DNA from 3 places in the Paenibacillus sp. ClWae2A genome. Region 2 is predicted to be linked to each of the others. Evidence: riboswitches for the same ligand, from Rfam matches in the RefSeq annotation. Region 2 holds a riboswitch; each other region holds the start of a gene.
The links. Region 2 has a riboswitch for thiamine pyrophosphate ahead of QVE09_RS19680 (ABC transporter ATP-binding protein). Riboswitches for the same ligand answer to the same signal wherever they lie in the genome.
Positions count from the first base shown of each region.

Region 1: another riboswitch for thiamine pyrophosphate. It lies ahead of QVE09_RS26830 (ABC transporter substrate-binding protein); the one in region 2 lies ahead of QVE09_RS19680 (ABC transporter ATP-binding protein).
Region 3: another riboswitch for thiamine pyrophosphate. It lies ahead of QVE09_RS04385 (thiamine phosphate synthase); the one in region 2 lies ahead of QVE09_RS19680 (ABC transporter ATP-binding protein).

Region 1 covers NZ_JAULSQ010000014.1:27,928-30,195, forward strand. The annotation lists gene QVE09_RS26820 (VOC family protein) at 1-134, shown strand, start outside; gene QVE09_RS26825 (NAD-dependent epimerase/dehydratase family protein) at 152-907, shown strand; TPP riboswitch at 1,053-1,165, shown strand; gene QVE09_RS26830 (ABC transporter substrate-binding protein) at 1,472-2,268, shown strand, end outside.
Region 2 covers NZ_JAULSQ010000006.1:312,134-314,401, reverse strand. The annotation lists gene QVE09_RS19685 (ABC transporter permease) at 1-290, opposite strand, end outside; gene QVE09_RS19680 (ABC transporter ATP-binding protein) at 277-1,044, opposite strand; TPP riboswitch at 1,205-1,307, opposite strand; gene QVE09_RS19675 (radical SAM/SPASM domain-containing protein) at 1,526-2,268, shown strand, end outside.
Region 3 covers NZ_JAULSQ010000001.1:1,059,445-1,061,712, forward strand. The annotation lists gene thiO (glycine oxidase ThiO) at 1-186, opposite strand, end outside; gene QVE09_RS04385 (thiamine phosphate synthase) at 204-866, opposite strand; TPP riboswitch at 1,093-1,202, opposite strand; gene QVE09_RS04390 (ABC-F family ATP-binding cassette domain-containing protein) at 1,278-2,268, opposite strand, start outside.

The DNA.
Region 1 (2,268 bases), on a different contig from region 2:
ATTCTGAGTACAAACGCATCCAATCCACCGAAGCCGAATTTATCGATGGAGAGATCATTACACTGCCTAACGGTTACCGCTATTTCTTCATCTATGGACCTGAAAAGGAATGGATTGAGTTCTTCCAGCGCTAAGAATTGGAGCTGATTTCATGAACATTTTAATTACCGGCGCAGCCGGAAAAATTGGACGTGACTTGTCCCAACACTTGTCAGAAGCATTTCACCTGCGACTAACAGATTTGAATATTGACAGACTGCATACGTATCAAGAGACCAGCCATGAGATCATGACACTGGATGTGACAGATCCCGAAGCCTGTCAGCACGCTTGCGAAGGCATGGATGTGGTTGTACATCTGGCGGGAGATCCTTCCCCGCATGCCGGATTCTATGAATCGTTGTTGGACATCAATATCAAAGGTACATTTAATGTATTCCGTGCAGCCAAGGACCAAGGTGTACGAAGAGTCATTCTGGCAAGCAGTGCACAGACGATCGAGGGGTATCCCATTGATGCTCAAGTCTATCCGGACATGCCAACACGCCCACGGAATTTGTACGGGGTTAGCAAATGTTTTGGAGAATCGCTTGCTTCTTATTTTGCGTATACCGAAGGTTTACAAAGTGTGGCGGTACGTATAGGTGCATATGATGATTTTCAACCAGACGGACCAGCGCTGGAGGCAAGGGATATGAGCGCGTATATTAGTCCGGCTGACATGTGTGATTTGATGTTCAAAGCAATTACAGCTACCAATCTGGAGCCCTTCACCATACTGCATGGGATCTCGAATAATCGGTTTAAACGATTGAATCTGGAAAGCACTCAGAAACAGGTAGGTTATGATCCAAAATCCGATGCTTTCGCACTCAGCCAGATTTCCTTATATGATTCGCCACGATAATTATTGAAAATAACACATCTAAACAGGCTGTTATACATATGTATAACGGCCTGTTTGATAAGTTCATACGTGTCCCCATCCAGTTCCTGACTAGACACGTTCCACCTCCTGGCCTATAATTACACCTAGTAATGCCCGTAACTTCATAGTTTCCCAGGGGAGTCGGAATTGGCCGGCTGAGAGTGTATCCCACCAAGATACTAACCCTTAGACCTGATCTGGATCATGCCAGCGTAGGAATCGGAGTATATCGAAATGGCACAGCCCTATGGCTGAACGCCACCTCTCTAACGCCTGCACGCGTCCCGGATTACGGGGCGCTTTTTTTGTTACTATCAGAAAGTATACGCTTTGAGCATCCCCTTCCTGATATTGCAAGAAAACTTCCGCTAAACGCGGTCTGGCTTCTTCGAATGACATCGATAGACGTTTTCTTATGTTATAAAATAACGTCATCCAGATCTCAACTGGTATAAATCTGTCGATTTATGCAAGATGATTGGATATGAAGCCAAGGAGTACCCCGTGCCAATCGGCCGGACATACCGAAGGAGAGAATTACAGATGAAATGGCGTAAAACGATGGGATTGTTGCTCTTATGCGTGCTTATGGTGACTGTAGCCGCATGTGGCGGCAAAGAAGCTGCCCCAGCTGGGCAGAACGGCAACACAAATACGGAAAGCAGCAACGAAGGTGACACTGCCGCCCTGAAAGATATTAAAGTGGTGCTCGACTGGACACCGAATACGAATCACACAGGCCTGTATGCGGCTGTAGATCAAGGTTTTTACAAGGCCGAAGGCTTGAACGTGGAGATTGTACAACCAGGTGCCGGTGGCGCAGATACGATGGTTGCATCGAATGAAGTGCCTTTTGGCGTAAGTTATCAGGAGAGTGTAACTCAAGCCCGCACACAGGGTGTTCCACTCGTCTCCATTGCAGCAGTTATTCAGCATAATACATCCGGGTTCGCTGCTCCGGCGGATCGGAATATTAAATCACCGAAAGATTTTGAAGGTAAAACCTATGGCGGTTGGGGCTCCCCTGTTGAAGAAGCCGTGATGCAATCCATTATGGAAGGCGAAGGCGCCGATGTATCCAAAGTGAAAAACATTAACATGGGTGATGCTGACTTTTTCACCGCAGTGAAACGGGACATTGATTTCGCGTGGATTTTCTACGCTTGGACGGGTATTGAAGCCGAACTGCGCGGGGAACCGATCGACATGTTATATGTGAAGGATTATTCAGAAGCATTGGATTACTACACACCTGTCCTTGTAACAAACGAGCAGACGATCCAAAACGACCCTGAGTTGGTGAAAGCATTCCTGAAAGCCACTTCCGCGGGGTATCAATA
Region 2 (2,268 bases):
TGCATGCCTGTTGCTAGCGTAATTCCAGTCACTATGGACAAGACAAAACCAACAACAACCTCCATAAAGGTAGCAGGCAGATGGATGGTCAACAGCAGATGACAATGCTTAATCAGTGAGCCTGCGATGGCCGTGGGTGCAGGAATGATGAAGGAAGGCACCCATCCCATACGCACAATCACTTCCCAGATCACCAGTAATAAGAGCACGAGCACAATAAACAAACCATATTGGGAAAACCACTTCGAGAGCCAAGTCCGGACGCTGACCTTACCTCTATCGCTTTGCATGCAATTGTTCCTCCAGTTGTTGTCTCATCTGCACAAGAGCCGTTTCGTAGATCATGTCCGAATGCCTTGGGCGTGATAAAGGAACCGTCATCTCCCGCAATTGCTGACCTTGCCCTCCTGGAGTTAACAGAATGATACGGTCACTTAACAGCAGGGCTTCTTCGATGTCATGTGTAATGAACAGCACGGTTTGGCCAAAGCCCTCCCACAGCTCCAACAACCAGCGATGCATTTCTCGTTTTGTTAAGGCATCGAGTGCACCGAAGGGTTCATCCAGCAACATGAGCTGCCCGCCTGTAAGCAAGGTACGAAGCAATGCCACCCGCTGCCGCATGCCGCCGGACAATTCATCCGGATAGGCCTGTTCATAACCCGACAGGCCGAACCTTGCCAATCCAGCTAGGATGTTGGCACGTAACTTGTCCTTGTCCTGTCGGCCTGGTGCCAACTCGGCAGGCAGCATGCAGTTCTCCATGACGGTACGCCAGGATAACAGCAGGTCTTTCTGCGGCATATAGGCGACTCGTCCGAGCCGTTCTCCTCGCGGTACATCAGCAATATCGATGGTGCCGCCGGTTGGCTCAAGCAAGCCTGCGAGCAGCTTGAAGAGCGTGCTTTTACCTGATCCGCTGGAGCCGATAATCGAGACAAATTCTCCTTGTTGAACCCGAAGCGACACATTGGAGAGCACGGGGGAATCCTTTTTTTTGGAAAAAGCAAAGCTTACGTTGTGAATGGTTACATGGTTATCCATCTGATCCTCACCCCCTTAATTTCAGACTGCTGGAATAACAACGGCATCCTATGCTCTGCAAAAGGAACAAAAAAGACCCACCCATTTCCGGAGAAATGAGTGGGTCTGTAAGTTAAATCGGCAATTTATCTTCACATATACATGAAAAAATTCCGCTTACTAAAAGGCCGCTCCACTTCCCTCCGCTGGTATGATCCAGATCAGGTTCAAAGGGTCCGAATAGTCATATTCGTCTCAGCCGCAAGGCTCCCCTAGTGCAAAAGTTCAAGATATGCAGTTGTGTGTTCAGCATATATCACTCGAACATGAACTGTAAAGAGGCAGTGTGATAGAATTCTTGAGATGAACTTGGAGTCAGACCCGAACAACTGAACAATTTACCTTGGCTTCCGAACTCGATATAATAGGGATGGCCCGTAAAGGCCGGATCACAAAATGCAGGTGGGAATGTTCTCCCTCCTAGGCAGAATGGGGACCCGAGTTGAAAACGTTCAAAAAAGTATATATTGAGATCACGAGTATCTGCAATCTGGCTTGCAGCTTCTGTCCACAGACGCAGCGTGCCAAAGGATTCATTGACCCTGAAGTCTTCAACAATATACTGGAACAAGTTAAACCACACACCAATCATATTTATCTACATGTCAAAGGCGAACCCTTGTTGCATCCCAAAATAGATCTGTTGCTTGATTCCGCACATGAGAAGGGACTCAAGGTGAACATTACAACAAATGGTACACTGTTGCCCAAGACTCAGCATAAATTGCTTGGCAAACCGGCGCTGCGGCAGATGAATTTCTCCCTGCACAGCTTCGATGGGCATGAAGGTTCAACAGATCGTGACGGATATCTGCGTCATATTTTGTCCTTTGTACACGAGGCCGTTAAACACAATGTCATCATCTCATTCCGACTGTGGAATCTGACGCAGGATAACTTCACGAATGCTCAGATGAATCGAAATCGGGAGACCCTTGAAGTATTGGAACGTGAGTTCAATCTGGACTTCCGCATTGAGGAAAAAGTAGTTCCAGGCAGCGGGGTCAAAATTGCCCCAAATGTATACCTGAATCAGGACCATGAGTTCCAATGGCCAAGTCTGGATGCACCTGAAGATGACGGCAAAGGCTTTTGCCATGCATTGCGTAATCAGGCAGCTGTGCTTGTAGATGGAACGGTGGTTCCATGCTGTCTCGATGGCGAGGGTGTGATTAATCTGGGTAA
Region 3 (2,268 bases), on a different contig from region 2:
TACATCCTGTCCACGGGAAGCAAGCTCATATGCGATGGCACAACCAATAACGCCTCCGCCTACAATAATCGTTTCTGCATGAATCTTATCCGGATTATCAGTAAAAGCTTTGCTTCTTGATTCCGTTTCAGATTTCAGTTGATGACTGAAATGATTCCTGTTCTGACCCGTTACGATCTCTTTCATCCTCTCATCTCCTTTATTCAGGGGCTCAGACTTTCTGTAGCAACGATAGCCTGCCTTAATAATGCAACCGCCCGATCCGGGGAATCGCTCGCCCATACATTCGAGATCACAGCGACTCCCTGTACGCCTGCAGAGCGAATAGCGTGAATGTTTCCCGGTTCGATGCCACCGATCGCCATGACAGGAATGGAGACACGCCTGCACACTTCAGCAAGAGCATGTAATCCTCTTGGTTCAAGATCAGGCTTACTGTTGGTTGAGTATACATGCCCGAAGAAAAGGTAATCGGCTCCCCGTTCCTCAGCGATTTTTGCCTCATCGATGGAATGAACAGATACACCCAGACGAAGTCGCTGCACATTGCTTATAACAGTAGGGTTACAGTTGCGTATCGCATCTTGCCCCCAATGTACACCGCCATAGATGTCATTCTGTGAAGGCAGTTCTGAACCATTGACAACGATGCGACAAGATGGAACGCCAATGCTACGCAGACTTTCAGCCCAACCGATCTTGTCTTGCCATGAGAGTTGTTTCTCTCGTATGTGAATATAGTCCACCCATGGCCAAACGTCCTTTGCTGCTTTTACAAAAGATGCTTGATCCCCTGCACCCGTAGATACAACATGCAATTCAAATGATCCGTGTACATGTTCATGAGAAATTGCCGTACCGTTCATCTCCTTCCATGCATCAATGCTATGAAAAACACAAAAAAGCCACTCCCGTAGGGGAGTGGCTGCGTATTAATTATAGGACCAGATGACTGACTGATGCATACAGTTCATTTCGTGTAATAAAGCTATAGACCTTATAGCCATAACGTTATACACGCAACTGCATGTTTAAATCGCTAAGCAGACGGTTGAAATCCTTTCGAGTTGCCGTTTGCTCACGTCATTCACTGAAACGCGCTCGCCACTTCCCTACGCTGGTATGATCCAGATCAGGTGCAAAGGGTCCGGAATCGCATTCTTCCATCTCAGCCGCATCGTGCGGCCCCCCTAGTGTTCATATGAAGTTGTAGCCTATGTTACCATAGACAGATTTTTTTGTCACCGTCATTTCTGTTAAACATTGTCTTAAATCATCTAGTTTTTCTCAGACCATTCTTCGACATTCCATGTTTTGGTGACCCAACCCTCGTAGAAATCAGGTTCATGAGATACCAGCAACACCGTTCCCTTGAATTCTTGCAAGGCACGTTGCAACTCAGCTTTGGCTGTTACATCCAGATGGTTCGTCGGTTCATCGAATAAAATCCAGTTGCTCTCACGCATCAAGAGTTTGCATAAACGAACCTTTGCTTGCTCTCCACCACTCAGCATGTTAAGCGGACGAGTAATGTGCTCATTTTTCAACCCGCAGCGAGCGAGATGACCCCGGACCTCATTCTGGGTCAAATGTGAAAACTCATTCCAGACATCCTCAATCGGCGTGATATTTCCAGCACGGACTTCCTGCTCAAAATAGGCCGTTTCGAGATAATCTCCCAAAAAGGTCTTTCCACTGAGTGGAGATATTTTTCCCAGGATGGTTTTCAGCAGTGTCGATTTACCTACACCATTACAACCTACGATGGCAATTTTCTCACCACGTTCAATTGTCATCGTCATTTTGGGCAGCAAAGGATACGTGTATCCAATTTCAAAATCAATACCCTCAAAGACCGTTTTGCTACTCGCGCGGGCATCCTTGAATTTGAACGTTGGTTTGGCCGCCTCATCTGGACGATCGATACGTTCAATCTTGTCCAGCTGCTTCTCCCGGCTCTTCGCTCGACCTGAAGTTGAAGCCCGCGCCTTGTTACGCTGAATGAAATCTTCCTGTTTCTTGATGTACTCTTGCTGCTTCTCGTATGCATCAATATGCTGGGCTTTATTCATATCAGCCATCTCAAGAAACTTGTTATAGTTTGCTGCATATCTCGTTAATTTGGCAAATTCCAAATGATAAATGACATTTACGACTTCATTCATGAATTCCGTGTCATGAGAGATTAAGAGAAACGCGTGCGGGTAGTCCTTCAGATAACGTGATAGCCATTCAATGTGCTCTACATCCAGATAGTTGGTCGGCTCA